4 regions of the Sporomusa sp. 246TCP1 genome follow, and region 3 is predicted to be linked to each of the others. Evidence: riboswitches for the same ligand, from Rfam matches in the RefSeq annotation. Region 3 holds a riboswitch; each other region holds the start of a gene.
The links. A riboswitch is a leader RNA that binds a small molecule or an ion and turns the genes downstream of it on or off. The one in region 3 is predicted to bind cobalamin.
Positions count from the first base shown of each region.

Region 1: it holds a riboswitch for cobalamin, as region 3 does, so the genes downstream of both, cobI (precorrin-2 C(20)-methyltransferase) here and AC1ECB_RS10535 (magnesium chelatase ATPase subunit I) in region 3, are expected to answer to the same signal.
Region 2: it holds a riboswitch for cobalamin, as region 3 does, so the genes downstream of both, AC1ECB_RS12770 (TonB-dependent receptor plug domain-containing protein) here and AC1ECB_RS10535 (magnesium chelatase ATPase subunit I) in region 3, are expected to answer to the same signal.
Region 4: it holds a riboswitch for cobalamin, as region 3 does, so the genes downstream of both, cobT (nicotinate-nucleotide--dimethylbenzimidazole phosphoribosyltransferase) here and AC1ECB_RS10535 (magnesium chelatase ATPase subunit I) in region 3, are expected to answer to the same signal.

Region 1 is NZ_CM170492.1:4,452,022-4,459,895, forward strand. It holds gene AC1ECB_RS21040 (ABC transporter ATP-binding protein) at 1-481, opposite strand, end outside; gene AC1ECB_RS21045 (FecCD family ABC transporter permease) at 492-1,550, opposite strand; gene cobI (precorrin-2 C(20)-methyltransferase) at 1,547-2,269, opposite strand; cobalamin riboswitch at 2,384-2,568, opposite strand; gene tsaA (tRNA (N6-threonylcarbamoyladenosine(37)-N6)-methyltransferase TrmO) at 2,755-3,879, opposite strand; partial or broken gene AC1ECB_RS21060 (TonB-dependent receptor domain-containing protein) at 3,943-4,965, opposite strand; gene AC1ECB_RS21065 (hypothetical protein) at 5,333-5,734, shown strand; gene AC1ECB_RS21070 (Crp/Fnr family transcriptional regulator) at 5,847-6,521, shown strand; gene AC1ECB_RS21075 (efflux RND transporter permease subunit) at 6,608-7,874, opposite strand, start outside.
Region 2 is NZ_CM170492.1:2,714,184-2,722,057, forward strand. It holds gene nikA (nickel ABC transporter substrate-binding protein) at 1-1,129, opposite strand, end outside; gene AC1ECB_RS12750 (ABC transporter ATP-binding protein) at 1,126-1,911, opposite strand; gene AC1ECB_RS12755 (ABC transporter ATP-binding protein) at 1,965-2,765, opposite strand; gene AC1ECB_RS12760 (ABC transporter permease) at 2,782-3,603, opposite strand; gene AC1ECB_RS12765 (ABC transporter permease) at 3,603-4,544, opposite strand; gene AC1ECB_RS12770 (TonB-dependent receptor plug domain-containing protein) at 4,551-6,497, opposite strand; cobalamin riboswitch at 6,745-6,925, opposite strand; gene AC1ECB_RS12775 (helix-turn-helix transcriptional regulator) at 7,200-7,874, shown strand, end outside.
Region 3 is NZ_CM170492.1:2,159,525-2,167,398, forward strand. It holds gene AC1ECB_RS10515 (energy transducer TonB) at 1-108, opposite strand, end outside; gene AC1ECB_RS10520 (ExbD/TolR family protein) at 108-518, opposite strand; gene AC1ECB_RS10525 (MotA/TolQ/ExbB proton channel family protein) at 505-1,140, opposite strand; gene AC1ECB_RS10530 (VWA domain-containing protein) at 1,174-3,060, opposite strand; gene AC1ECB_RS10535 (magnesium chelatase ATPase subunit I) at 3,083-4,111, opposite strand; cobalamin riboswitch at 4,246-4,429, opposite strand; cobalamin riboswitch at 4,552-4,733, opposite strand; gene AC1ECB_RS10540 (ABC transporter ATP-binding protein) at 4,825-6,558, opposite strand; gene AC1ECB_RS10545 (MATE family efflux transporter) at 6,736-7,056, opposite strand; gene AC1ECB_RS10550 (ABC transporter ATP-binding protein) at 7,076-7,840, opposite strand; gene AC1ECB_RS10555 (ABC transporter ATP-binding protein) at 7,833-7,874, opposite strand, start outside.
Region 4 is NZ_CM170492.1:3,890,115-3,897,988, reverse strand. It holds gene AC1ECB_RS18400 (Bug family tripartite tricarboxylate transporter substrate binding protein) at 1-448, shown strand, start outside; gene AC1ECB_RS18395 (Bug family tripartite tricarboxylate transporter substrate binding protein) at 630-1,577, shown strand; gene AC1ECB_RS18390 (ABC transporter substrate-binding protein) at 2,004-3,170, shown strand; cobalamin riboswitch at 3,274-3,456, shown strand; gene cobT (nicotinate-nucleotide--dimethylbenzimidazole phosphoribosyltransferase) at 3,535-4,575, shown strand; gene AC1ECB_RS18380 (nicotinate-nucleotide--dimethylbenzimidazole phosphoribosyltransferase) at 4,568-5,620, shown strand; gene AC1ECB_RS18375 (LTA synthase family protein) at 5,627-7,432, shown strand; gene AC1ECB_RS18370 (DUF4097 family beta strand repeat-containing protein) at 7,457-7,874, opposite strand, start outside.

The DNA.
Region 1 (7,874 bases), 2.3 Mb from region 3:
AAAATAAAACTTCCGGCTGCTGCGCCAGGGCCTTAGCAAATAGTACCCGCTGTCTTTCCCCGCCGCTGAGCTCGGTGACCAACCGTCCGGCAAAATCAAGTGTATCTGTAAGCCGCATGGCATTTTCAATAATCGCCACATCTTGGTCAGTCAGCCCTTGCAGTCTTGTTTTATAGGGAGTGCGCCCCATGCCAACAATCTCCAGGCAAGTATAGGGAAATTTGATATCCATGTTTTGCGGCATAACAGCAATATGGCGGGCCAGTTCTTCAATCCGGTAAGAACCGATATCCCGCCCCTTAATGCTAATATTGCCGGAAGTCGCCTGCAACTGCCCGGTAATAAGATTTAGCAGTGTTGTCTTGCCTGAGCCGTTGGGCCCGACAATGCCGCAAAAGCAACCGTGCCTGATATTCAGGTTGATGTCTTTGAGCACAGGTTTAGCCCCATAGCCAAATTGTATATTTTCTACTTTTATCATAGTAACGCCCCTACCCAAGCGTCTTGTTACGTATCCTAAAAATATAAACGAAGAACGGGCCGCCCAAAAGGGTCGTCAACACGCCAACAGGTATCTCGACATTGCCCACCGACCGCCCAAAGGTATCGGCAGTTAATAATAATATTCCGCCTGTTAAACCACACAGTGGAATGAGCACCTTATTATCCGAGCCTGTCAGCATCCTGACCATATGCGGTACAATCAGGCCAACGAAACCAATAATACCGCCAATAGCTACACATACTGCCGTAATCAGTGCACCGGCGGCTAACAGCACTGTTCGGAGACGGGAGGCATTAATACCTAGGCTACGGGCTTCCCGATCCCCTAAAGATACGATATTCAAATCTTCGGCATAATAGTAGCAAAGAAAGCAGGCCGCCAGGATCAGCGGCCAGCCATACAGCACATGCTCCCAACTCTTAGCCGCCAGACTGCCAATAAGCCACGAGACAATAGCAGATACCTGCTCGCCGGCCAGGCTTTTGACCATACTAATAGCCGCCGATAAGATGCTGCTGACAATAATCCCGGCAATTATCAGATTGGCTGATGATACATAGCCACCTACACGAGCCATAGACATAACAATAAGTAATGTCGCCACCGCTCCACCAAAGGCAAACAAGGTTACCGGCAGACCGCCCTGCGCAAAAACATTGAGATAAATAGCCACACTAGCGCCAAATGCCGCCCCTGTCGATACTCCCATAGTATACGAATCAGCCAGCGGATTCATTAACAGTGCCTGAAAAACGACACCTGCAACTGCCAGTCCCCCGCCAACTATAATGGCAGCTAAAATACGCGGCAGACGGATATCCCAAATAATAGCAATCTTAGCTGCATTGATATGGGCGTAAGCCTCCGGATTACCTGTAAGTTGTCCATAAATTACATTGGCGGTATCAGCCATGCTAATATCTGCCCGGCCAAACCCGATAGCGGCCAAAGTGAATAGCACCATAGCTGCCAACAGTACAAGACCCGCCACCCGCACCTTGGCTTGTTTATAACGGAGCAGCGGTGTTAACGGGCTAGTGCTCATGCCAATGCATGTTTACTCACTTTGGAGCGTTTCGTTAGAATGGTTGACAGGTAGTTCACCTTTTTGCTGCCATTAGTTTCAAGGTCATGAATGATTTCTTCACCTTCCAAACCACATTTCGAAACCATAACAGCGTTTTCCACCATACCGTGTCTATTTAATTTTTCAACAATTTCGGTAAAATTTTTGTATACTTTCATGAGTACAACATTGTCAGATACAGCCAGCACTCTTTCTAGCCGTTCATCATCAATGGTTGCCGGCACAATGCTAAGAATGTCGCCACCCTCCGCGAGCGCCATCCCCAGGCGGTTGCCAATGGCCGAGAAGGAGTTCACTCCCGGAATATTGATAATCTCATGACCGGAATCTTCCAGCAAGCGATGTACATACATATAGGTACTGTACAGCATGGGATCGCCCAATGTCAAAAAGGCCACTTTTTTACCTGCATCCAAAAGTTCCAGGATGGTCTTTTTATTGTTCACCCAAGCATCAGACAGTGCCTGCGCATTATAGTTCATCGGAAATACCAATTCTAAAATCTCGCTGCTTTCCTGAATATAAGGACGGGCGATAGACATTGCCGTGCTTTCATCCTTTTTCTCCGTCCGTGGAGCAATAATTACATCTGCTGTTTTAATAGCGTTAATCGCCTTCAAAGTTAGTAATTCGGGATCGCCAGGCCCCACGCCGATGCCGTAAAAAATTCCTGCCATATACTAAACAACTCCTTAACATAAATAAAATCTCTGTCACCATTCAATGGAGATAACAGAGATTGTTTGCCTAAAATCGGCACACAAATCCCCTCCCCATCGCTCGTAGGTTAAACGGTGATTGTTAAACAGGCAGTTCTTCTGACTTAGGATCATTGCTAGTCTGCGCCTTCCCAAAATAATGTTCTATTTCAGTGGCTTATTGCAGACCGGCTCCCCATCACAGCGGCGGGACCGTGCCGGCTTTGAACCGGCTTCCCTATTAAGCCCAATCGGGCACCTGTTCCCTATGGAATTAACTAAATTGTATGATTAAAAGTGAAAAAAGTCAAGTACAAACTGTGCCCTACAGGACGTGTTAGCCTTCATGGCTTATTAATTCATTGTTTTTTGTACCACGACAAAAGTACTATGAATACAATTTGTTCTTTTTAGTTTTTATAATCCAGATACCTTGAACCCGCTCCTATAAGCATCTATTCCAGTCATTTCTTCTCTTGTCTATTTAATACTATTCCTTGTCCCTTGACTTGGTAATATTCCTGACCTGCGCACACACGACAAAGCACTTGGTTTTCCCCTTGCTTTACCGACTTTGTTGCCATAAGCAATTCCCCGCATTTATCACAAACGGCAGTATCAGTTACCGGCGCATAGACCGGCAAATCAGGTTGAACCGTTTCGACAGCCAGCAATTCTTCGAACGGAAGCTGCACCATAGCAAAGGCAACTTCCCGCGCCGTTTTCCTGAAGAGTATTTCATCGTCGGGATTCCATGACCGGTTCTTAATCACTTTATCCATAAGCGGGTAAAACTCCGGCGCCAAGCTGTCAATGTGAGCGCGGAATTCCGGACGCACCCGGACGCGTACTCCTTTTTTCTCGCCTCGCATGGCAAAAGTAACCGCCGTGCGTCCCAGATCACGGTATATTAGAGAGTTGTTTCCAAGTGTGCATCCAGAAACAGCTTGTATCCCGTCGGTAAAACAGGCATTTATTTCGACCACGGCAATAAGCTCTTCCATGCCGTCAGATTGAGAAAGATCAATCCCCTGTTGACTCAGCCCATACATGGAAGCCATAACCCCCAGTGCAATTCCCGGACAAAAATGGCCATGAATTTCCGCAGTCTTTATGAGACAGCGGACTGCGTCTTTTTCTCGTATAGCCTGAATAAAATCCCTTCTGGGATTATACTTTAAGTGTTCCAAACGTTCTTTCTCTGTAACATCAGTATCAAGAAACGGAACATACGGTTTCAAATCATAGACCGGACTCCCGTTTACAGCATCCAATCCCTGTACATGCAGCAAGTTTCCCTCTATACCAAGCAGTTTTACAGTGGTCATACCTATAGACGATGGCCGTTTCGGACTGCGTGAAGCAAAAACCCCTTTTACCTCCCCAGTATAGGTTGGCCCTTTGAGTTTATAGCCTTCCGCAAGGTGAAACCCGAAAAAAACCTGGATGTGCTTAGACTCATTAAGCCGGTACAAGCCTTCAGCAAATTCATCATGTATGATTATCCGGCTGCTGCTTTGCCGCATCTCAAAAGGGTCAGCCGGTGAGCTATAAGGACTTTCAACCCTGCCTATTTCGGTTAATTTCATATTCGTTACACTCCTTTAACTTCGGTTAAATTAATTTTTTCTGCCTATATAACAAATATTCCTTTAAAATGCCAATTGATAGGACAAATTGTAGGTAGTTCCCTGCATTTCCAATCCGGAAATTTCTTGATAGTCTTTATCAAAAATATTATTAACAGCCAAAGCTATCGTGGAATTATTTCTGCTGTAAGCACAAGCTACGTCAACAAGTGTATGCCCGCCTAAAGTAGTATTGGTATCAACCTTCTTTTCACTTCGATAGCGGCCGTTTAAAGAGGCTTGAAACCCTTTTTGATTGTTGTAGTACAGACCTAAATTAATAGTCTTTTGGGGGATATCCGTCAAATCCAGTATCCCTTCAGGATCAAGTCTGTCTCCACTTTTAGCTGCGGTTTGCGTAGTATAATTCAATACTAGTCCTAAGTGGTGGTTAAACTGGTAATCTGTCGCTATCTCTACCCCCTTTATTTTTGCATTATCTATGTTATAAGTTGGCGGACCTGCGGTAATGCCTGAACCCATGTACGTATTGACATAATCATTAATATCATTATAAAATCCGGTTATCTGTCCGTTAAATTTAGCATTAAATTGCTTTTTCCAGCCTATTTCATAGGCCATGCCGCTTTCCGGTTTTAATGGCCCAATGAGTTTTTGCCATTCTGCCAAAGTCAGAGTCTCAGAATCTCCATACTTGTCTTTACTATACTTATTGCGGTTTTTTGCCGATGATGTGTCATAATAGTTAGAAAACCAACGGGAATAATCGGTCACGACAGGAGATCTAAAAATTTTGCTGGCACTGGCATAAACAGCTTCTTGTGGGGTTAGCTGATAAGTCATATTTACTTTAGGACTCAATTGAAATTCATTAGTAAGCTCCGTATTCATTAAATGATCCTCAGCTTTATACTGATCATAGCGTAAACCTAAACCGACTAAAGCTTTCTTAGTTACCTGCCAATTATCTTGAAGGAAATAACCGTTCATTTTTCCTTCCATAGCCGTATTAAAATTCTTTGAAGAAATATCAAACTTCAGATTGCGATAATCTACGCCATACAACAGCTTATGATTTTGGATTTGCTTGCTTTGCTGCCAACTATAGCCGCAATTATCTGTTTTGAAAGTCTTTTATAACACCATTTGCAATACTGATAAATTTTGAATCTTGACCGCTATCTAACTGATAATGAAATTCATTATCAGTTAATTTCTATTATGCTCTGTTCTAATTGAACAGTATCTGCTGCTACACTTTGTATAAAATCAAAAATAATTTCTTATTGACAATATAAATTAGAAATTATATTGTTAAATAAGAATAATCTTATTCGCAAGAATGAAAGGAAACTGCACATTGATAAAGTTGCAACTATTATATATCCTCGTTTTTTTAATGCTTTGTATTACTCCTGTCTCAGCAGACACCTGAGACTGCAGTTCCAGCCCTTTGTATAAGGGTTATCCTACTGACCAAGTGTCTGGTTATATTGCCGGCGAGTTTGATAAACTAGTACCAGCACCAGGCATTGACTGGCAAGGAGATGAAAAATTCTGGCTAACAAACGCCCGTAATCAGGGTTGGATCATACAGACGATGCCAGAAAATGCCAAAGTTGGTGCCATTATTATCGGATCAGACGACAGTCGCTCTACCCAGGTCGGCATCATTCGTAAAGCTGAAGGGAATTTTGTTGTTATTGAAACGCTTAGTAAAAAACAAAAATTGCTGTTGCTGTCTATTGAATATAAAAACTTAGAAAAGAAATTTGGGTTTTGCGGCTACATTTGGCCTGAAAAGTCCATGGACGGACAAAAAAGCATTTCCCGAAAGAGACTTGTTTTATATTAATGTCCAGCATGAATAGTTACCATTTTACAGGTATAGAAAAGTAATGTACTAAAACAAGAAGTCAATTACCAATCTATTCATTCCTTTTATGGGTTTAAAATTGGAGGCTACAATGGATAGAATTGTAGATGTATTACAGAAAAGCATTCTATTTGAAGGTAAAGAAAAAACAGAAATAAAAGATATTTTGTCTCAAACTGAATATAAAATCTGCAATTATAAAAAAAATGAGTTTATATTTAGAGCAGATCAGCCTGGAACTTATGTTGGCATCATTATAAAAGGCAGTATTGAGGCTCAAAAAAATTTCCCCTCGGGAAAAATCATCAGTGTTATGTATAGAAAAAAAGGTGAAATTTTTGGAGGGGCAGCACCTATCTTAGACCAACCCCATCAGTCTGACGTAATAGCCAAAGAAAACAGTGAGATTATTTTAATTCATAGGAATGTCTTAATAGACCTGCTATACAAAAATAATACTTTCCACAAAATGTTAAGCCTTGCTGCTACTCATGTCACGCAATTAAATAAAAAAATTGAATTACTTTCATATTCATCAATTAAACAAAAAATAGCGTACTTTTTACTTAATAACAACGATAATACTACTCATGATATCATTTATTTACCTTACTCCAAAAAATCATGGGCCGAAAACTTAAATGTATCCCGCCCGTCTCTTTGCCGGGAATTAAAAACTCTATGCGATGACCAAATTATAGAAGTAAATGATAAAAAAATTAAAATTCTTCAAAAAGAAAAACTATATTCCTTATTAATTGATTAATTGCACATTTTCAATTCAACTAAAAAGAAAAAGCACCACCATCTTTTAAAGATGGTGATGCTTTTTCTTTTTACTGCTTTATTCCATTATCCACCAATATTATTCTCCTTTGCTATTGACAGTTTTGACTTTCCTGCCAGACGTTCAATCAGGACAAAGAGCACCGGTATCAAAAAAATACCGACTGTAGTTGCCATTATCATACCGCCGACCACGGATGTCCCCATTGCATTCCTCGCTCCGGCACCGGCTCCTGTAGCCAAAGCAAGCGGCAGGCAGCCAATAATAAATGCCAGCGAGGTCATAAGAATCGGCCTTAGGCGCAATGTTGCAGCCTCTACAGCCGCTTCGACAGGATTCATTCCTTTATCGACCCTCAATTTGGCAAATTCCACTATTAAAATGGCATTTTTTGCTGCCAGCCCGATAAGTGTAATCAAACCAATTTGCATATACACATTATTCGTCAAATTAGCAATATACTGAAACAAAACAGCACCAAATACTCCCGCAGGCACAGCAAGCAGCACGGCAAAAGGTATCCGCCAGTTTTCATATAGCGCAGCCAAGCACAAAAAGGCAAACATTAACGAAAGCCCAAATAAAACCGGAGTTTTATTGCCAGCGTCTTTCTCTTCACGGCTTATATCTGCCCATTCATAGCCAAAGCCTTGCGGCAATACTTCATTAGCGGTTTCTTCAAGCGCCGCAAGTGCTTGTCCTGAACTATAGCCCGGAGCCGGCCCGCCGCCTATTTGAACAGCTCTGAAACCGTTAAAGCGTTTTATGACGGCCGCGCCGCTTTCCATAACCGGAGTTACTAACGTATCCAGCGGTACCATTGTACCAGCGCTATTTTTGACATAAAGGAAGCGTAATGCACTTACATCTGATCTAAACTCAGGTTCGGCCTGCATAATTACTTTATAGGTACGGCCAAAACTATTGAAATCATTTACCTGGAGTCCTCCTAAAAACACATTCAGTGCATTAAAAACATCATCAACTGCCACTCCTATTTTTTTTACCTTTTCCCGGTCAACTTCAAACCGGTAGGAAGGAATATCACTCCGAAAATTCGTATAGACCAATCCCAGTTCCGGGCGTTTACGGGCAGCGGCAATAAGTTCCCGCGCTACGTGGTCAAGTTCATCAATGGTGTTATTGCCCCGGTCCTCAAGCATGAAAGTAAATCCGCCATAACTGCCTATCCCCTGAATGGTAGGAAAGTTAAAAGACATTGCCATAGCTCCCGGTATCTCAGCCAGTTCCATATATGTTTTATGTACCTGTGCCTGAACATGTAAATCCGGTGTCTTTCGTTCATCCCACGGTTTTAGAACGGTAAATACC
Region 2 (7,874 bases), 550 kb from region 3:
GCTGGCCAGGAACCTGTTTCCAGCCGGCTTCCTCCAGCAACGCCCGAGCTTGTTCCTGATTGTATTCATAAGGTACAACCTTGACATCACAATAAGGCAAATTGGGATTTAGCACATGGTCTGCCGGTTCTTCCATGTCGTAAAGAATATTTTTAATAATTGTTGCTTTATTGATGCTGCAGGCAATCGCCTTTCTTACCTTAGCATCCATTAATGGCCCTCTCGCTGTATTCAGCAGGAGTTTTCTGGTTCTCATCCTTTCTTCCGAAATTTTTACCCCAAAATTCTTGTCAGAGCGAAACTGGGCAACGGCATCCTGAGAGATCAAGCGTTCTCCCACCACAAAATCAACTTCTCCTGCCCGTAACGCCATCATTCTGGCATCTAACCCCGGGATGATTTTAACAATGTATTTTTTTGCCTTTGGTTTTTCGCCCCAATAACCTTCATTCCTGACGAATGTATAATATTTTCCCTTTTCCGACTGTTCCAACGCCAGTTGGTAAGGACCTGTGCCATAAGTTGCGGTAAACGTTTTGCCATAGGGGATATTCCCATTTTCAAATATTTTGGGTGACATCATGCCGGTCCATACACCGGTAAGATCCTGCAAGGCTGCGTAGTAGGGCTGTTTATAAATCAGCTTAACCGTATATTCATCAACGACCTCAACCGCTTCCAATTGAGCGATTGCACCGAACCACGCAAGCTGCACACCACTGTGTTGTTTCAGCATTTCCAGGTTCAATTTAACTACTGCCGCATTAAATGGGCTACCGTCGGTAAACATTACTCCTTTCTTTAAATGAAATACATATTCCCGGCCGTTCATTTCCCAGGACTCAGCCAAACGCGGCACGATTTGTCCCTGCTGATAGCCAACCAGCGTTTCATAAACCAGGGCCGAGTGAAAAAAGAACCCTTGCCCGCCGCCTGCGCCCTTTACATCAAAAGATGCAAAATCCACAGCATCACAGCTAACTACCTCTGCCACCTCGCCGCCGGGTAATGGATTATTTTTGCCGGCAGCCGCCTGTTCATCAGCACTGCCTGCCCGCCTGCAGCCTGCGGCAATCAGCGTGACTGTCAGGATTAAAACAACTAACAGACAAATCCTTTTTCTGCTCATTTTCTGCCTCCTTGTTCTTGACCATCGTTTTCAGTATTTGCTGCCTGTGCATATAGTTTTCTGTCCCTGGGATGAAGGGGTGGCAGGGAATCAACCAATAGTTTGGCATAGGGATGGTTAAATTCATGCAGCGATTTAATCCCCTCTACCGTTTCGACAAGTTCACCGTCTTTCATAACCGAGATCTTTTGCGACATATAAAGTGCAACATCCATGTCATGTGTAATAAAAAGATAGGCGCTGCCCATTTCCTGCCTGATTTCGCTCAACAAATCCAGGATTTTCTTTCTAATTGTCATGTCTAGTCCACTAACTGCTTCATCAAAGACAATAAACTGCGGATTGATCGCGATCGCTCTGGCGATACATATTCTTTTTTGCTGACCGCCACTGAATTGGTGCGGATATTTTTGTCCATCTGCCGGCAGCAGCCCTACCCGGTCAAGGAGATAAGCCACCCGCTTTTGTTCTTCTCTGTAAGATAATCCCGCAAAATTCCGCAGCGGCTCGGCAATGCTATCCTTGATCCGCCACCGGGGATTAAGAGAACTAACACTATCCTGAAACACGATTTGCATATTTCTGCGGATTGCTTTCATTTCTTTTTTCTTGATCCTAAATAGATTGCGCCCCAGGAATTGTACTTCACCGTCGTCCGGTTTTTCAAAACCAAGTATCAGTCTTGACAAGGTGCTCTTGCCGCAGCCGCTTTCTCCAACTAACCCATAGGTTTCACCCGCTGCCAAAGATAAGGATACCTGGTTTACTGCCGCCACATTCATTGGCTGCCCCTTGCAGTTTTTTCCATAATAGGTTTTCGATATGTTACTAACAATCAGCAGTGCACTCGCCTCCCGTCCATCAGCCTGGCGCTCAGCAGTTCCTTGGTATAGGAATGCACCGGCTCCTCAAACACTTGATAGATCTGCCCCTGCTCAACAATTTTACCTGCTTTCATTACCGCAACCTCGTCCGCGATCCGGGCGATTACGGCCAAATCGTGAGAAACCAGCACGATTCCCGGTTTTTCTTCGTTTTTGATCTTTTCTATTTCATCAAGCAGCAGCGCCTGGTTTTTTACATCCAAGGCGGTTGTTGGCTCATCCGCGATTAATACGGCAGGACTTGAAGCCATTGCTATCGCGGCCATGATCCGTTGCAGCATCCCGCCGCTTAAACTAAAGGAATAACTGTTCATAATTTCTTCCGGCCGCGGTAAATTCATTTTTTTTAGCATAGCTATACCTGTTGCATAAGCCTCCTGTTTAGAGATTATCCGGTGAGCCATCAGCGTCTCAATGATATGACCGCCGATTTTGATCAGCGGATTAAAGGCTGTCATCGGATTCTGCATAATGACACCGAGTTCATTTCCTCGCATACTTTGCAGTTCTCTGGCAGAAATTTTAAGAATATCTTTACCGTTTACCAAAACCCGTCCTGTGACAGCAACACTGCTTTGATGCTGTAATAGGCCCAGGATCGCTTTACAGAGCATGGTTTTGCCGCTGCCACTTTCACCAACAATTCCTAAAACCTTTCCTTGACAGATAGCAAAAGAAATATCCTGTACAACAGGTTTGCCCTTCCTGATACTAATCCGTAGATTTTCCACGCTCAATACCGTTTTTTCCATACTACCTCCGTTCTGGTCAGGCGTCAGGCGAGACAATATCACGCAAGGCTTCTCCCAATATATTAAAACTGCATACGGTAAAAAAAATGCACATGCCCGGATAAAACATTAAATGTGGCTGGGTGTAGATCATGTTTTTCGCATTACTGAGCATAGAACCCCACTCCGGCAGCTCAGCCTCCACGCCCAAGCCTAAAAAAGAAAATCCGGAAACCATAAGCACATTATGCGCAATCCCCAGACTGAAAAAGACGATCAATGCCGGTGCAACATTAGGCAGTATGTGTTTTATCATAATTACGCTGTCTGATGAACCGGCTGCTTTAGCCGCCAACACATAATTCTTGTTTCTTTCCATCAATACATGACTTCTTACAATCCGCGCATACCATACCCAATTCGCAAACACCATGGAAAACATTAGATTAACCAAACCCAATCCCAATACACTCACCAGGACTAACACAAAAACCAACGTTGGAAACGCCATCAACAAGTCACATATTCCCAAAAATATCCGGTCTGGTATTCCCCCATAATAAGCAGCTATCATCCCGGTAATGATGCTGATCAGACTGGTAAGCATCAATATCGTACCGGCAATTCCGAGTGAATATCTGGCGCCAAATAGCAGGCGCGACAAGATGCAGCGTCCAAGTTGGTCTGTGCCCAACGGGAACTCTGCCGATGCCTTGATAAAGCGCTTGGCAATGTCCACTTTCATTGGATCATTTGGTGCAAGCAACGGTGCAAACACAGCACAAATGATAATTGCTGCAACCATTGTCATACCAAAAACCGCTTGTTTATTGCTCAGCACATTCCAAAAACTGGTCATTATTTTTCACCTTCTTGCAAAAAAGCAGGATTAAGCCAAATATTGATGATATCGGCTAAAAGATTGCTAGTAACAACGATCACCGCCATAATTAATACATACGCATTGATCGCCGGAAAATCCCTGTCCATACTTGCGGCAACCGCATAGAGACCCATCCCTGGCCAGGAAAAAACACTTTCAACAATGACGGCTCCGGCAACCATATGGCCGATGGTCTGTCCTAATAAAGTGACCAGTGGCGAAACTGCATTCTTAAAAACATGCTTCCAGACAATGCGGCGTTCATTGAGGCCTCGGGCTTTGGCATACAAAACAAAATCCTTATTCATGATCTCCAGCATATTCGTTCTTAACAGTCTGATATTCATCGAGATAACCGGCAATGCAAGCGTTATAGCAGGCAACAGGACATGTTCGATTTTTCCAAAGCCCACAACCACTGCCAGCTTCCATTCCACGGCAAAATAGTAGATAAGAATAAATCCCAGCCAGAACCCTGGCAGCGAAATACCCGCCAAGGTACCCATCCTGATGAGATGGTCAAACCACTTATTCCGGTACACCGCCGACAAAATTCCCAGCGGAATAGAAACAAGCAAAATCAGCAGCGCGGCCACTGCCACCAACAACAAGGTCACCGGTAAAGCGGTCATGATGTCCTCGCGTACAGGCCGGCCTGAAACCAGCGATTGTCCAAAGTTCCCCTGAATGGCACCGGTAACCCACCGGTAATACTGTACATAAATTGGTTCATAAAAACCCATTTCTTGCCGCAATTGTTCGATTTGCTCCTGACCGGCATTTTGCCAGATTCGTCTGGCATAGGCCTCCGCCGGATCAACTGGTGAAAGATTGGTGATAACAAATGACAGCAGCGTAATCCCAATTAGGACAAATAATAAATTTACCAGTCTCTTAAAAATATAGCTTCTTAACATACGATTCTACAGGCGCTGTTCCAAACCGAGGTAGAAATGGCGCGCGGCCATGGGAAACTGGCCTGATGCATTCACCACTCCTTTTAATTCATAGGCCTGGTTAGTAAGATTATAGCCTTTGCAATATACCTTGAGATCGTCACTAATTTTATAATTAGCCGCTAAGTCAACAACCCAGTAGGAAGAGGAAGTAAACGTACTCAGATCACGACCAGTTGCACCACGCAGCATCAAACCGGCATCCCATTTGTCCTGACTATATTCAAGGTTTAAGCGATAGCCATTAGGCTGCGTATTGCCAGCATCACTCACATAAGCCGCAGTTGCTGAACTTTTCGACTGAATCTTAACATAGGAATAACCGGTCGAAAGTTTCCATGCCGGCGACAATTGCTGAGTTAATGTAAAATCCAATCCCCGCCGTTTTTGTTTGCTGGCATTGATAAGCTTATAGTCGTTAGGCGCAGCCGGGGAGTATATTGTTGATGTAATAGCATCTTCAACATTACTGCTAAACACGCTGGCCTGCAGCCTGATATCATTAGCCAGTTTAGTATTCATCCCGATTGTGAAGGTATCCCCTTTTTCCGGACGCAAATCCGGATTGCCTGAAGGTAAACCCACCTTATACAGGGATTCGATATTCGGCGCTTTGAAGAATTGCCCCCAGGACACAAAAGCATTAGTGTCCTCATTTAATTTCCGGTTCACAGCAAGACGGACTGTGTTTTTCCCGCCAAACGCACTATGCTCGTCATAACGCATTCCAGCAGTCAATGTCCAGGCTTTGGGCAGTTGCCAGCGGTTTTCCATGAATATGGCTTTATTTGTTATTTCTTTGTCATAGACTTGTAAATGCGGAATGTCTACTTTTACTTGTCGCCAACTGGCTCCGCCGACAATATCATAATGATCGGATATTTTCCAGTTATCCTGCCATTCAATGCCTGAAGACTTACTATTTACATAATAGTCTTTTACTTCCCACTTCGTTCCTTCCATGTAACGATGGACGTCCGACTTGTCAGAACTATAGTACGCTTTAAGCGACCCATCTGTCCCGGCTTTGTTTTTCCAATGGTAGGTCAAATCGGTGTCCTCATTACGGTGCTCTTCGTAAGCGGTAGGATGATAAAAACCATTCCCATAGTCTGGTGCCATTAAAAAATATCCACGGTCACCGTCAATGTAACGATAGGCTAACGTTAACCCCTGCCCTTCACCGAGTTCTTTGTCCAGCCTCACACTGACAGCATCTTTCTTGAGGGCGCTGTTGCCCATCCGCTGGACTGTGCCTGTTCTCGAATCTTTATATTCAAAATAGTCCTGTCGTTTACGCTCTGCTGAAATAAAATATCCAAAACCATTTTCACTACCTTCTGTCGTCAGTGTGTAATTTCTCATGCCCCAGCTGCCACTTTGCGTCAAAAAACGGGTGTCTGTCTTATCAGCTTTGCGGGTAATAATATTGATAACACCACCGGCGGCATCACTGCCGTACAAGGATGAGGCCGGGCCACGGACAATTTCGACCCGTTCAATACTTTTTACACTCGGTAGCAGCCCTAGATCAACCCCAAGTCCTCCGCCGCCTATGCTGTGTGAATCGGCATTAACCCTACGTCCGTCAACCATGATCAGTACCCGGGAATCACCATTAATATAAACTGAACTAATACAGTAATCTGCTGAACCGGAATCATAAATACCCACATTGGACTTTTCTAATAATTCCTGAACGCGGGTATACCCGCCTCTTTCAATTTCCTCGCGGGTAATCACAGTTACACTTGCCGCCGTTTCCACCTGTTTCACCGGAATACGGTTGGCAGTCACGACATATTCATCAAAGTCAAACTCCTGCTCTGCCACAGCTATCTCCGGCATCCCCAACATCAGTGAACATCCGATAAGCGTACCCAATATTTTTTTGGCTGACTGTCGATGTTTCATGTTGTAAATCTCCCTTTCTTTTGTATAAAGTAACATCTTTCATTCCGTGTTGGTTATAAACCAAATCTCCATTTTTAGTAGCCGCAGCATATTATTAAGTTGTAAATAAAATAAAACTCCCGCTCATAAACGGGAGTTTTACATAAACAGAATAGTACAATAAAAATCCCGGCACAAAGTACGCCGGGGAAAATACAGTACACCATCATGCACTTTAATCTCCTCCCCATCGCTCGTGGGTCAACAAACGGTGATTATCAGTTAGGCAGTTCTCCTGGCTCTGGTTCATTGTTCACCCAAACCTTCCCAAGATTCTCATCTCAGTGGTATAACTTGGGTTACTCCCCATTACAGTGGCGGGACCGCGCCGGTATTACACCGGTCTTCCCTATTAAGCCCTTAAAGGCACCTAACCTTGTAATATGTAGTTGTAATCATTTTACCAAATCCAAAAATATGTTGAACATTAAATAACTGCTATGTTAATGTCGATTATAATAGCGAAAAAAAAAACATTCAATACATATATTGTCAATACTACCTGTTAAGCAAAAAAAGCTACTTCCATACAAAAATGTACATTTATCATGCATTTTTTATCAGCTATTTATCAGCTATTGATAATAGATACCAATATTTGTTATAATAAACTAAATTATTAACCAGTTATTAAGTTATTTTAATTGGAACGGAGACACATAAATGAATAATAAGCTACACATTTCTTGTCCGGATGATTATTATGCACAGATGAAGGAAATCGGTTTTATAAGTCAAACATCCAATGACCTTTACAAATTTGAAATTCTAAAAGAACATGGTATCGGCGAAATCACACGCTGCTCTTATCGAAGCGGACTTGATGTTTCCTGGGCAACTTTATACCTAAAAAAAGAATTTACTTATGCGGTTCAAATGGAAAAAAAGTTTTTTTTTGAAATAACCTACATTACATCAGGTTATATTGAAATTTTCGATTCCTATACAAATAAATCATACCAAATTAACGATGGAGAGTATTACGTTAATGTAGCGGAAAAATGTAGAGGCCAGGCAACCTATCCCAAAAATATAAAAATAGGTTACATTTCTTTTAATATTTCCGAAGCATTTCTTTGTTCACAAGAAGAAAAAACTCACTTGTTTATTTCTGAAATAAACAGTTTACGCACATTTTATCGTGCTTGTATTCATCCAGTAGAAGCAAACACAGACATTAAGGCTATTATGAAAAAAACTATTAATTGCTATTACACTGCTGGATTTGCCCGCAGATTATTTTTCCAGGCAATTGCACTTGAGATTATATCCGAATGGATGACACATGTACATTTTATTCAATCTGCTCAAAAATTATCGACAATTAATTTAAGCAGT
Region 3 (7,874 bases):
CAGTAACGCCTTATTAACCAACCAGCCGGCACCGGTTAACACAATACTGTGCACGAGCAGGGAAATAACCATAGCTTTTCGCCAACGTAAACCTGCCGCCAATTCCATTACTTATCCTTCCTTTCAGTAGCGATAGCCACTCTGTAGGCTCCCGCTAGTTTCAATTCATCGAGAACAGCCACAACTTTGCCGTATTCGGCAGTTTTATCAGAACGCAGGATAAAAACCAGGTCGCTCTGCTTATTCATTTCCAGCTGTACCCGTTTTTTTAACATTTCCAGTGGAATATCTTCCTGATCAAATAAAATCCGGCCCTCTTTGGTAACGGTAACCGCCACACTGCGCGGTTTATCGTTCTGCGCCGCAGCTGCCTGGGGCAAATTAACAGGGATAGTTTGCTGGTCAACCATATAAAGAGTACTCATAATAAAAAACACCAGCAAAAAGAAGATAATATCAATCATCGGAATAATCATCAGTTTAGGCTGATGTTCTGAACGCAGATTACGCAATTTCATGACGTTTCTCCTGTTTGATATGCCCCAACACCAACAGACAGGACTGTTCAATATTGGTGATTAGTTGATCTAACCTATGGTTAAAATAACTATATATAATCATGGCCAAGGTGGCTACACACAAGCCCGATGCCGTAGCAATGAGCGCTTCCCCAACACCGCCGGTAATGGCCTGGGGCTGACCAGCTTTGATATTCATAACACTAAAAGAACCAATCATGCCAACAACGGTTCCCAGGAGACCAAGAAGCGGTGCAATGGTTACAATGGTGTCCAGATGGCTTAAATTAGTCCGTAGACTGGCGACAGCCAAAGCCGCTTCCCCTTCAAGCACACTTTCTACATTAGTGCAGCCGCACTGCACATAACGAATGCCTTTGGCAGCCACCGCAGCGGCAATGCCTTGGGTCTGCCGGCATAATTCACAGGCAGCGCCCCAGTTGGCACGTTCCAGTAAAGGGGTAAGCTGCGCGGTAAACTGCTGCATATCGGTGTTCATTTTCCTATAATACAAAAACCGTTCCACCCCAATGGCCGCCACCAGTATGGAACACGCCAAAATCAAATACATGACTGGGCCGCCTTTATGAAATATACTAAAACACTCAACTATAAAGCTCATTTTTACTCCTCCGTTTTGCTTGCTGCACCTTGTTTACGATAAGTTTTTAACAATGTGCATAATGTTGTTTTCTGACAAATCACGCAGACTATAATAGGTAGATCCCATTTCACTGGCTACTGTCCGAGCCAAACCCAGCTTAACGAAATCATTCTCGGTATCAATAACCACACTATGTACGCCTGCCATATTTATCTTGCTTGCTATTTTTAGGGCATCAGCCATACCATCACCGCCGGCGGCGGCGGTATTGGCCCGCCCATCGGTAACAAGTACCAGCACCGACTTCATTTCCTGTTCTTTTTGCCGGTGGGAAGTCAGTACGGTCAAGGCTACTCTCAAACCTTCTGCCAGTGGCGTTTTACCACCTGTCGGCAGATGGCGCAAACATTTTTGCGCCAAATCCACGCTGCGGGTAATAGGCAACAGCACCTCGGCAGTCTGCCGCCTAAAGGCAATCAAACCCACTTGATCCCGCTTTTGATACGCGTCCTGCAGCATGGCGCACACAGCACCCTTGACGGCCCGCATCCGTTCCCGCGCGCCCATGGAACCACTGGCATCCACGACAAATAAGAAAGTACTGCCAATGCGCTTTTCCCGGATTTTTTGCCGCAAATCTTCGTGTTCAATAGCAATGGCGCATTTGTTTCTGGCGCGGAACTTCTGATAAGACGCCGCCGCCCGCAAGGTAGCATCAAAGGCCAAATCAGTCACCGGCCCGTTCGGGATACCTGCACGCACATAGCGTCCCTGCTTGGTATCAGTACGCGTTAAACTGCGTTTGCCGCTGCCTCGTCGTTCCTGCCGATCCTGGGGCAACGATAATTCCATCCGGACAAAGGGAAAATCAGTATCAATATCGGCCACTTTTTCCTGATCGCTGCCCTCACTTTCCGGCTGCTCAGCAGGAGGATCTGTCTGTTCTTCCGACTCTTCCGGGTTTTGCTGGTCTGAGCGCGAATCAGGCGGTGGTGGCTGAGTTTCCTGTTGGTCGGCAGAATCTTCGTCATCAGGTGGTTGTTCCTGATCCTGATCTTGCTCAGGTGGTTCGGGCGGCAGCGGTTGTTCCTCCTGGCGCATGCGCTGCGGCAGTACATAACAGGCAGCTTCGTCCAGATCACAAGGCAATAAATAGGTGCGCCCGGCAAGTGCTGCAATCGCCCGCGCGACTTCCAATAAGAACAGTTCAGCCCGGTGACCTGCCGAATGTGCCTTAGCACACATCTGTGCTGAAAGCAGCATCATAGGTTCAGCTATAGTAATATCAGGGAGCAGGCTTTTAGCAGCAGCCACCTGCTGTTTGATTTCTTCCATGTCAGCAGCATAACGCTGACAAAATTTTTCCGGTTGGGCTTCGCAATCCAGAATCCGCCGTACAATTTCAGCCCGTTGAACCTCATTTTGTTCCCGGCTGACAGCAGCATATAATCCAAACCTGTCAAGAATCTGGGGGGATAAGCTTCCCTCCTCCGGATTCATAGTACCGATAAGAGTACAAGCTGCTTCATGTACGCAGGAAATTCCTTCGCGCTCCACTTGGTGCATACCGGTCGTAGCTGCATCTAAAAGACTGCCCAAAAAGTCATGGCGCAGCAAATTAACTTCATCAACATAGAGAATATGGTTATGGGCCCTGGCAAGCAATCCCGGCAAAAAGCGGCGCTCGCCACGTTCGACAGCATGCTGCATATCCAAACCACCAAACACCATATCCTCAGTGGCATTGAGCGGCAGCTCAATCAACTTGGTTTCACCAATAATTTCTGCCAAAGAACGCACCAGCGTCGATTTGGCTGTGCCCTTTTCCCCTGCCACCAAAACACCTCCAGCCTTGGGGTTGACAACCGCAATCAAAAGCGCTCGCTTGACAGCTTCCTGCCCGACAATAGCCGCAAACGGAAATATCATGCGCTGCATTATAGCATTCCTCCCGTTTGGCTTATTGCTGCGCAAACACAGCTTCTACTTTATCCCAGTCCAACGTGCCATCCTCAAAGGGGCGCCGCCGCATCCGGTGAGGCAGCGCCAGACGCGCAGCTTTTTTTACGTCTTCTGACTTTACTTCCGTCCGTCCGGCAAAGGCAGTCAGCGTCATGGCGGTCTTAATAACGGTAATATCGGCCCGGTGGCCATCAACATCAAGCGCAATGGCCAGTTTGGCGACAAGCAGGAGCAGCTCATCCTTAATGGTTACCTGGGGCAGCAAAAGTTGGGCCTGTATAATGCTTTTTGCCAGGGTTTCCTGTTCCTCCTGGTATTGCCGGGCAAAGCTGTCTGTATCCTTTTCATAGGCCAAACGCCGTTTAATAACCTCCACCCGCCACTCGGGCTGGTTTTCTCCGGTCACAACCACTGATAATCCGAAGCGGTCTAATAACTGCGGCCGGATATCACCTTCTTCCGGGTTCATTGTGCCAACCAGCACAAACCGGGCCGGGTGGGAATAAGATACACCCTCGCGTTCCACAGTATTGACTCCCATGGCGGCGGCATCCAACAACACATCAACAACATGATCATCTAAAAGGTTAATTTCATCTACATACAAAATATTGCGATTAGCCTGTGCTAACAGGCCGGGGTCAAATTTCTTTTCCCCCTGCTTGATGGCATGTTCAATATCCAGCGTACCAACAACACGATCCTCGGTTGCACTAACAGGCAGTTCTACCACCCGCATCTTGACAGACTGAGTAGCCAGACCCTGTTCCTGTCCCATTTTTTCCCGGCAGACATCACACCAATGGCTGCTATCTGCCGGATCACAATGAAAAGGACAGCTTTTGCTAACCTCCATGGCAGGCAATAGATCGGCCAGCGCTCTAACGGCTGTTGATTTGGCTGTTCCTTTTTCTCCTTTGATTAATACCCCACCCAGCAGGGGGTTAATTACATTTAATATGAGTGCCAATTTCATGTCCTCTTGCCCAACAATGGCAGCAAATGGATATACAGCAGTATGTTGCATACGTTAATTCATCTCCTTGTAAATTTCATCCATTTAGCTCTAACTAAAAAAAGAGACCTCCCTTATATAGTAAGGAAGGTCTTTCGAAAACTTGTTAAATATATATAATCCCCTCCCCATACCTCGTGGGTAAATCGGTGACTGTTACTCAGGCAGTTCTCCTGGCTTTGGATCATGGCTTGCTTAAACCTTCCCAAGACGGTTTCATCCCAGTGGCATATCTTAAGCTTGCTCCCCATTACAGTGGCGGGACCGCGCCGGTATTTCACCGGTCTTCCCTATTAAGTCCTTACGGGCACCTGACTCTGTCAATATTCTGTTAAAATAGGAAACTCCTGGTTTTTTATACCAGGAGTGAATTCAGCCAAATCACAAACTTCTTGGAATATCCCAGAAGAATTGCTAACTGTAATCCCCTCCCCATACCGCGTGGGTGAAAAACGGTGATTGTCAGTTAGGTAGTTCTCCTGACTTCGGATCATGGCTTGCTTAAACCTTCCCAAAACGGTTGTTTCAGTGGTATATCTTAAGCTTGCTCCCCGTTACAGTGGCGGGACCGCGCCGGTATTTCACCGGTCTTCCCTATTAAGCCCATATGGGCACCTAACTCAATAATATTAAATTACTTACTTGTATTATTTATACTATAGAAAAGCAACTACATTGTCAATAGTTTCAAGCATTTCTTTATATATTCAGCTAAATCCAGTATCCTATACAACATCAGGTAAATACCCATCAAACTGGGCCGCGTACAGCCGAGCATAAAAACCAGCTTTATCCAATAATTCCGCGTGCGAGCCTTCTTCCACAATTCCTTCATCGGTAAGCACGATAATCCGGTCCGCGCCACGAATAGTAGCCAGCCTATGAGCAATTACCAATGTTGTGCGGTTACAGGACAACTTGGTTAAGGCCTGCTGAATGACCCGCTCAGTCTCATTATCCAGTGCTGAGGTCGCTTCATCAAGAATAAGAATGGGTGGGTTTTTCAGGAACATTCGCGCGATAGCAATCCGTTGTTTTTGCCCGCCGGAAAGTTTGACACCCCGTTCACCGATAAACGTATCATAGCCTTGTTCCAGCTCTGTAATAAAATCATGGGCATTTGCTCGCTTAGCTGCAGCAATAATCTCCTCATCGCTAGCGCCAATTTTGCCATACGCAATATTTTCCCTGACAGTATCAGAAAATAAAAACACGTCTTGTTGGACAATACCGACATTTTCCCGTAGTGATTTTTGCGTCACTTGCCTGATGTCAATGCCATCAATCAGTATCCGGCCTTGCTCAATTTCGTAAAATCGGGGAATAAGGCTGCACAAGGTGGTTTTACCACCACCAGATGGACCAACGAACGCCACCGTCTCTCCTGGCTGAATTGTAAGATTGAGACTTTCTAGCACATTGTGCTTGTCATTGTAACTAAATGTCACTTGATCAAACACAATGTGTCCGTTGACTTTGGTGAGATTTTTGGCGCCGGGAGTATCGACGATATCTGGTTCCATATCCAATATTTCCACAAAACGGCGAAAACCGACCATGCCTTTTTGATACATCTCAGTCAGCCCGGTAATGCGTTTGATAGGGTTAAAGAAAATAGAGATATATAGCAAAAAGCCGATAAACTCACCCATCGTCAGCCACCCATGATGAATATATATCCCCCCAGCAATGAGTACTGTTAAATAAATTATATTAGTGAAAAAACTGATACCACTATGATAAGACCCAAAAATCCGTAACGCCTGTTTGCGAACCGCAAGAAAATCGCTGTTTCTCCGGGTAAATTTATCTTGTTCATACCACTCATTAGCATAGGCTTTGACTATTCGGATGCCGGAAATGCTGTCTTCTACCTGGGCATTAATATCAGCTACTTTAAGCCGCATATCCCGGAAAGAATCTTTTAATTGGCGGTTCCTGACCAAGGCAAACCATAACATAAATGGTACAAACAAAAATGTAAGCAAACTTAATTGCCAGTTAAGTGTAAGCAAAATAAAAAAACTTCCGGTCATGGTGATAAGGACGATAAAAATCCCTTCAGGTGTATGGTGGGCAAACTCGGAGATCTCAAAGAGATCATTGACAATCCGGGACATTATATATCCCGTCTTGGTATTGTCGAAATAGCGAAATGTCAGTTTCTGCACATGGGCAAACAGTTCCTGGCGCATGTCATACTCCATTTTAGCCCCAAGTACATGGCCGAAGTACTCCACTGTATATTGCAGTGCATAACTTGCCATATACATGATTAGCAGTCCGACGCCTGCCCATAGCAGCAGGGAAATATCCCCTGCTGGCAGGATATGATCAATAACCTGCCGTACAGCCAAGGGAAATACCAGATCTATGGCGGCCATGAGCGTGGCACAAGAGAAATCAAGAAAAAATAGTGGCAGATGTGGACGGTAATACAAAATAAATCGTTTGAGCATAGCTACCTCCCCCTGAATAATAATAGCTAATAGACCTCCCTTATATAAATAAAGGAGGCTTCCCTGCCTACAGAAAAGCCGTGTAGACATCGGTTCCAATCTGTACAATTAGTCCTGCATAAAACAACTGCCCTAGACGCATAACCAAACGTTCAATAACTGCCGGACCGGAAATCCTCAGCAAAGGAAGTGTAAATGCACTGGATGATCCTTTGAGCAAGGGAAAAGATACTTTTGATTTTTGAATATAAAAGAGGTTGACTGCCTTGCTATTGCTTTAGCTTTATCTACTTCCCCCGCCCCCATGCACTGAGCAATTAGCGAGGACGTTCCAATTCCCATTGCCAGAAATACCGCGATATAAATTGCTACAATAGCATTAGCCATTCCGACAGCAGCGACTTCATGCAAACCGATTTGTGATACAAAAAAAGTATCCACAAACCCAACATTGGTCAATAAAAAATTTTCAATGACAGTAGGTACAGCAAGTGCCAATACAGCTTTTATTTCCAGTTTATACATCAAAGGGAATAACCGATGCCAGCAGTGATTTTGCATACTCATTTTGCGCATTAACCAAATCTGCGCTCATGAGCTGTTCCACAACTTCCCCTCTGTACAAAAATACAATTTTATTGCACAAATGAGCCACAGCCTGCAGATCATGAGCTACAAAAAGATATGTCATTTTCATTTCCAGGCGAAGTTGATGAAGCAGATTCATTACCTGTGTTTGAACAGATACGTCCAAGGAACTGATGGCTTCATCCAGAACGATAAATCTCGGATTGGTGGAAATGGCTCTGGCAATACAGACACGCTGAACCTGCCCACCGCTCAGTTCATGAGGATAGCGGTCTTTTAGATCAGGCGACAAGCTTACTTTAGCCAGAAGAGCATCAATTCTATCCTCTAAGTTTCCCGCATAATTCATGGCGCGTATGGGTTCAGCGATAGTTTCTTTGATGGTGTACTTAGGATTGACTGAAGAAGTATAGTCCTGAAAGACCACGCTCATTTTTCCCTGATTGGCTTTGATCCACTCTGGCACAGGCTGCCCCTCAATTAAAACAGCGCCTTTATCAGGCTTTTCAAGCCCTAAAATCAGCCGGGACAGCGTACTTTTGCCACTGCCGCTTTCACCGATAAGACCCACGCATAGGCCTTCCTCAATAGCAAAGGTAACTCCTTTTAATACCTTGACTCTACTACTGCTAAAATTGCCGCCGGCTTTTACATAGCTTTTTTCAACATTATTAATTTCAACTAAATTAGGCACTGACCGCCCTCCGTTTCATGGATTTTTGGAAAGA
Region 4 (7,874 bases), 1.7 Mb from region 3:
CCGGGGTGGTGAATCAGAAGCTTTGGCGGCTCTCTTGGGTGGGCATGTGCAGCTTATTGGAGTATATAATCCAGCAGTTATAAAAGAACACGTAAAAAGTGGTACTATCAGAATACTGGGGGTTGCAGAGGAGAATAGACTAACCCTCCCTGGCTTTGAGGATGTGCCAACCTTCAAGGAACAGGGAATAGATGTAGCTTTTAACTTTTGGACGGGAATCGCTGCCCCTAAAGAAATGCCGCTAGCGGAAAAGGCCAGACTGGCAGCCGGTCTCAGGGAAATGGTCAATGACCCTGAGTTCAAAGAGAATATGGAGAAACTGGGAATGTCAGTCCATTATCTGGGGCCAGAGGATTTTGGTGACAGATGGATAGCTGATAATAAGAAATTAACAAAAATAGTAAAAGAGACCGGAATTGCAGAACTTATTGCAGCTCAGAAAAACTAATATTGCTTGCTTATCCGGTAGCTGTCCATCTCTTCTTCTTAACATCGGTAGCTGGTTTCCTAAAAAAAGGGAAAGCCCAAAATAAAAATGTAGAATGGAGGGGATCGTGATTAGAAACAAGAGGTTCTTTGTCCTGTTGGCGGTCTTCGTAAGTATGACAATTATTATGGGGGGATGTACTATGGGAGCAAAAGAGAGTACGGCTGCTGAGCAATATCCTAGTAAACCAATTACAATAATTGTGCCGTTTGCTGCCGGTGGAGGCTCAGATATACTGGCAAGGGCGCTGGAAAAGTCAGCCTATAAGCATCTGGGGCAGCCGCTGGTGGTAGTCAATATGCCTGGCGGCGGAGCCACCCTCGGCATGAATGAACTTGCCGGCGCCAAACCGGATGGCTATACAATTGGCGTTGTTGCCACAAGCGTAATATTGCAACCACTTTATGGGCAGACAAGATACCATTATCCTAGTGCCTTGGAACCGTTAGTTAATGTTGTATCTTCACCCGTGGTAGTTGCCTGTCTTGCTGACAAACCATGGAAAAACCTGAGTGAATTGGTTAGCTATGCCAAACAGCATCCTGGAGAAATCAAGGTTGGTCATTCGGGACTGGGTACATCAGTACATGTTACGGAAGAAATATTTGCCAAAGAAGCCGGGATTACGATCAAACAAGTGCCTTTCCGGGGCGAATCGGAAGTTCTTGCGGCTCTCTTGGGTGGGCATGTGCAGCTTATGGGAGCGTATAATGTAGCGCCCTTAAAAGAACACGTAAAAAGCGGTACTATCAGAATACTGGGAGTTGCAGAGGAAAATAGATTAACCCTCCCAGGCTTTGAGGATGTGCCAACCTTCAAGGAACAGGGAATCAATGTAGCTTTTAATTTTTGGAACGGAATTGCAGCCCCTAAAGAAATGCCGCTAGCTGAAAAGGCCAGATTGATATCAGGGCTAAGGGAAATGATCAATGACCCTGAGTTCAAAGAGAATATGGAGAAACTGGGAATGCCAGTCCATTATCTGGGGCCAGAGGATTTTGGTGACAGATGGATAGCTGATAATAAGAAATTAACGAAAATAGTAAAAGAGACCGGAATTGCAGAACTTATCGCAGCTCAGAAAAACTAATATTGCTTACTTATCGCCCATCCCGAAGACGAGGGATGGGCACAGTTATTTTTTGTCTGGCTGGAAAGTGCTGGAGTTGTAATGAGATAAAACATCAGCGATATAGCACGTTGAGAAGACGAATGATAATATTGTATTTATATAGTAGACAAACAGTGAAGAAATTCAAGATAATTAGTGATAGCTATCACTAATTATCTTGAAAAAGCTCGGCGGATGTAATATAATGTAGAACTATAGTAAACAAGGTTAAAAAAATACTATAAAAGTATTTAGACAGGATACTTTTTATAGTATTTGGAAGGCCAACATTTCCTGAGCCTGAAACCATTCGTTGGAGAGTGCCGTTATCAGGCTCACTTTATGCGGGGATTGGAGATGCAAGGCAAGGTATTGTGGCCAAAAAAGAGGGGAGAAATTTACAAAATGAGTAGGTCAAGTGTAAAAATGGTAGCTGTGCTAACAGCAGTACTGCTAATTACCGGTGTTTTAGCCGGCTGTGGCGGTACATCATCTAATGAAATCAAAATTGGTGTATTAAATGAAATGACTGGTGGTAATGCCACCATGGGTACCTCGTCAGCCAATGGTGCCAAAATGGCGATTAAAGAAGCCAATGCCAAAGGTGGTGTACTTGGCAAACAGATTAAAGCGATTGTTGCTGATAACAAAAGTGAGCCCTCAGAGGCTGCCAATGCGATGACTAAACTGGCAACCCAAGATAAAGTTGTTGCTATTACCGGGATGTTTGCCAGCTCAAATGCCATTGCTGCTTCCAGTGTAGCTGAAGCAACCAAAATTCCTTTTCTGGCAGTAGGTGCCACCAACCCCAAGGTAACTGTTGATGAAAAAACCAATAAAGTAAAAGACTATACCTTCCGGGTATGTTTCATTGATCCCTTCCAGGGTACTGTTGGTGCTAACTTTGTACTTAATACCTTACAACTCAAAAAAGCTGTAATCTTAGTTGATAACAGCAGTGATTATAGCAAAGGCTTAGCTGCTTTCTTCAAGGATGCCTTTACAAAAGGCGGCGGTACAGTACTTGCCGAAGAAGCCTATCTGCAAAAAGACCAGGACTTCAAAACCATTTTGACCAAGGTCAAAGCACTCAATGCTGACATTCTGTATGTACCGGGATATTATGAAGAAGTAGGTAAAATTGTTAAACAAGCCCGTGAAATGGGGATTACTGTTCCTATGGTTGGCGGCGACGGCTGGGATTCACCGAAATTAGTAGAAATCGGTACTCCGGCGGCCTTAGATAATACCTATTTCACTAATCATTACTCTGTGGATGACACCAGCGCCGAATCCAAAGCCTTTGTTGAGGCCTACAAAAAAGAGTATGGCCAGGCACCTGACGCCTTGGCAGTACTTGGTTATGATGCTGCTAATGTGTTAATTGATGCCATTAAACGTGCCAACAGCACTGAGCCGGCTAAAATTCGCGAAGCATTAGCTGCGACTAAGGATTTTATGACCGTAACTGGCTCGACCACCTTAAATGCCACCCATGATGCTGTAAAAAATGCCGTCATCATTGAGATGAAAGATGGCAAGCAAATGTTTAAAGCCACTGTAAAACCGTAAACGGTTAATCACATAATAAGCAGTCACTTAGTTAAGTGGCTGCTTATTTTTTATAAGTTTATTGACGGTAGTAAGGCCGTCTGTTATAATGACCATAAAAATACACATATTTTTCGGCTAAGGTGCCCCTTAAGGGGAGAATAGGGAAGTCTGAGTATGGGAAGACTATACATAGGCGCGGGCCCACCACTGTACCAGGGAGATCTTACACGGCCACTCGTCAAGGGGAAGGCGTAAGAGTTAATGAACTGGGAGCCAGGAGACCTGCCTTATACCGCAACCATCCTTCATGGACAAGAAGGCTTTTTTGGGCTTAACCAAAAAAGCCTTTTGTTTTTGAATCAGAGAAATAATGGAGGTTATTATGAGTTTACTGCAAGCAACAGTAGCGAAAATTATGAGGCCGGATACAGTAATTAAAGATCAGGTAAAGACTAGACTGGCAGGTGTGTTACAGTCAGCAGGCAGCCTGGGACGATTGGAAGATATGGTTGAGCAGTATGCGGGGATAACAGGCGAGCTGAATCCGGCACTGCCTAAGCCTTGTATGGTGGTAGCTTCAGCTGACCATGGGGTAGCCAGACGAGTGGTGAGTGCCTATCCGATAGAAACAACAATTCATATGACAGCCAATTATCTTATCTCCCAAGGTGCAAGTGCCAATGCCTTTGCGAACTTCTGCGGTGCTGATATGGTTGTGGTTGATATGGGCGTTGCTGGCGATCTGTCATATGTTCCGGGACTGTGGCATCGCAAGATTGCCTATGGCACACAGGATTTTACCGCAGGCCCGGCGATGACGCGTGAGCAGGCCATCCAAGCAGTGGAAACAGGCATTGATATTGTTAATGACCGGGTGAAACATGGCTATAGTTGTTTTTGCCTGGGGGAAATGGGCATTGGTAATACCACGTCCAGCGCTACCATTGTTGGAGCATTCACCGGTCTCGCTCCGGAGAAAGTTACCGGGCGGGGCACCGGGATATCAGACAGCCGCCTTAAAACCAAGATGGACATTGTCGGTCAGGCTTTAGCTGTGAATAAACCGAATCCTCAGGATGGATTAGATGTTCTAGCCAAAGTGGGTGGATTTGAACTAGGTGCATTAGCCGGCGTAATTCTTGGCTCAGCCGCCAACCGCTGCGCTGTCGTCATTGACGGGCTCAACACGACGGCGGCGGCTTTAATCGCCAATGCCATTCATCCTCTGAGCAAAGAGTATATGTTTGCGTCGCACCTGTCCGGTGAACCGGCTCATATTATTGCGTTGCGTCAGCTTCAGTTAGAAGCTTGCCTGGAGCTGGGAGTCCGGCTAGGGGAGGGTATTGGGGCTTCAATGGTTGTCGATATGCTCTATGTGGCCATTAAGCTGCTAAATAATAGGGGAGGCAAAGCCAATGCTTGAAGAACTAATTGCAGCCATAAAACCACTTGATAGTATAGCGATGGAACGGTGTCAGCGGCGGGTCGATAATCTGACCAAGCCGTTAAATAGTCTGCATTCCTTTGAACACATTGCCTGTAAGCTGGCAGGAATTAGCGGCAATCCACGGCCACGGGCGCTGGAAAAAAGCATCATTATTATGGCCGCTGATAATGGCATAGCAATTGCAACTGACCAACAGCAACTGACAACAGCAGCTCGACTGACCGGCTTTTGTCAGGGGCAGGCGCCCATCCAGGTGTTTGCCGCCCATGTTCAGGCCAGACTAATTATGGTAGATATTGGTGTTGCAGCCGACCTGCCGCACTCGCCGGTAGTATGCCGGAAAAAGCTGGCTTATGGCAGCCGCAATAGTACCGAAGGTCCGGCTATGACTCGCGAACAAGCGATACAAGCCATTGAAGTGGGAGTAAGAATAGCACAAGCAGAGATTGCGCGCGGCTGCCAGGTGATCGGCTTGGGCGAAATGGGGTTGGGCGGTTTGGCTGCCGCTATGGCAATTGTCGCCTGCTGCCAGGATCGTCCACTACCTGGCTTGACTGGACAGGAGGCAGAACTTGTCAATAGAGCCATCGCAGTCAACCGCCCAAATACTGCTGATCCCTTGGATATTTTGACTAAGGTAGGTGGTTTTGCTATCGCCGGGTTAGTAGGCGTTATTCTGGGGGCTGCGGCCGGGCGGGCGGTCGTGGTGTTAGACGGTTTAGCCACAAGTGCGGCCGCCCTGATTGCCATTAATCTGGTTCCAGATGTTAAGCCCTATTTGATAGGCTCCCACTTTGCTGCTGAGCCAGCCCATGAGACAGCCTTGGCATTGCTTGGTGTACCGGCCTATATCCAACTTAAAATGAATCTGGGAGAGGGGACAGGTGCAGCACTTGGGATGTCGGTAATTAACGCCACGCTGCATATGCTAAATGACATGAAAACCTTTGGTGAGGCCGAAGTCGCTGTGGCACAGGATGGACCAGGTGCTCTGCGGCAAAGCAAGGATGTTAGAGATTAGCAAGCTATGACCAAAGCATATGAATTCTGGCTGTTATGGTTTTGTACCTTATGGGCCTTATTGTTTAAATCAGTCTTCGTAATCGGTGTTGTAAATTGCACGGAATTTTTTAAGGCCGCTTTCGCCGATGTCTGGTCGGTTGTACCTACCTACAATGTTTATCTGGCCTTTATTATTATCCCGCTAGCTTTGGTTTTCACCCTAAAGGGACAGCACCGCCTGTGGCTGTTGCTGCTCTGCAATGCCTTGTTTTCCTTGCTCTTGCTCTTTGATCTCTGGTATTTTAGGGCTTTTGGCATGTTTCTCTCCGTGCATGTTGTCAGCCAGGCGGCGAACCTAACTAATCTCGGCAGTAGTATTTGGTCTATGAGCCAGTACGAGGATATCCTGCTGTTTTTAGATTTCCCGGTATTGCTGATTATTGCTGGCTTAGCTTACAAGCGCGGTAAGTTACCGGCAAGCAACAAGCGGCTGGCTGGGCTGTTGCTCAGTGTTGCTGTCGGCTATTTGCTTTATGCCCATTATGTGTTTGATGTATCGCCAGCACGCGGCGAGAAACAGTTCCTTTTCGCCATGTGCTGGGCTCCCAGTCAAACGGTGACCGGTTTATCACCTATAGGGTATCACCTTTTTGATGCCTATACCTATGTTGCCGATTCCCGGCCACTGGTACTTAGTGAGCCCGAAAAAACGGCAATTGCTGTTTGGTACAATGAAAAAAAGGAAGTCCGGCCTGATAATGAGTACAAAGGCCTTTTTGCTGGTAAAAACCTTATTTTTATTCAGGTAGAATCCTTAGAAAACTTTTACTTGAAAAATTCTGTTGACGGTCAGGAGATTACGCCCAACCTGAACCAACTATTAAATAACAGCCTGTATTTCTCTAATTTCTATGAGCAGGTTAGCAATGGCACTACCGCGGATGCGGAGTTCATGGCCAATACGTCTGTCTATCCGCTGCGCCGGGGCACTGAATATTTCCGCTATCCTAACAATACTTATAACTCATTGCCCAAACTTATGGATAAGCAGGGCTATATGACACTGGCGATTCACCCTGATAATAAATCCTATTGGAATTGGCAGTATAACATGGAGTCTATTGGTTACAAGTTATGTTTGGATTCTTCAAACTTTATTATGGAGGAACAAATTGGGTTAGGCTTAAGTGATGGCTCGTTTTTTCGTCAGGTGGTTCCCATCCTTCAGGAGCAGCGTAGTCCCTTTCTAGCATTTATGATTACGTTGACAAATCACAGTACCTATGAGCTGCCTGACAACTATAAGGAACTTGTGCTTGATGATAAAATTGCCGGTACCATGCTGGGAAAGAGTTTCCAAACCGTGCGTTATACCGATAGGCAAATAGGGAATCTGCTGACATTATTGGAGCAAGGAAAGCTGCTGGATGACACAGTTGTGGTAATTTATGGCGATCATACTGGCGTACACAAATTTTATTCCCAGGAAATAAGCGCTATCACACCTGCCGAAGCTTGGTGGCAGGATAATCAACACAAGGTGCCGCTAATTATCTATCAGAAAGACCTGAAAGGTCAGGAAATTAGAACAAGTGGGGGGCAGATTGATATCTTGCCAACTGTCGCCTATCTGATGGGGATTGAGGAAAATGAATATGTGAATACAGCTATGGGGAGAAACCTGCTCAATACTGGCAAAGATTTCGCTGTATTGGCTGATGGCCAGTTTGTCGGCACAGCGGCAAGCGAACAGGAGCACTCGCTTGCCGTAATAGGCTGGGAATTGGCTGATAAAATTATCTGCAGCAGCTATTTTGGTAAGCGGCAGTAGTCGCGATCCATCCCGGACATATTTTTACCAAATTCGGGCGTGTCCAGAACTAATATCTACTTTTACAAGTGGTCCGTCTCCCTGACCACTATGTCCTTGAAAGGAGTTGGTACCATGCACCTGATAACCGGCTTTCGGCAAATCAATATCTATGTTGCCTGACAATGCCATAGCTTCTACTTTAAATGGCGTAGAGACAGCCCCGACATGGATTGCTAAATATCCTGATTCACTTTGAAATACCGCATCATTAACAAGCTCATTGAGACTGACCTCAACATGTCCGGAACTGCTTTCGACATTAAGCTTACCAGTGGTATTTTTAATTTCAACATGACCAGATGAAGCTATTACGGATATTTCGTCGGCTTTACAGTTTCCCATTTTAAGCCTTCCTGAGCTCATAGTTACTTTTAATATTCCTGTCTCCAGGGAATCTATC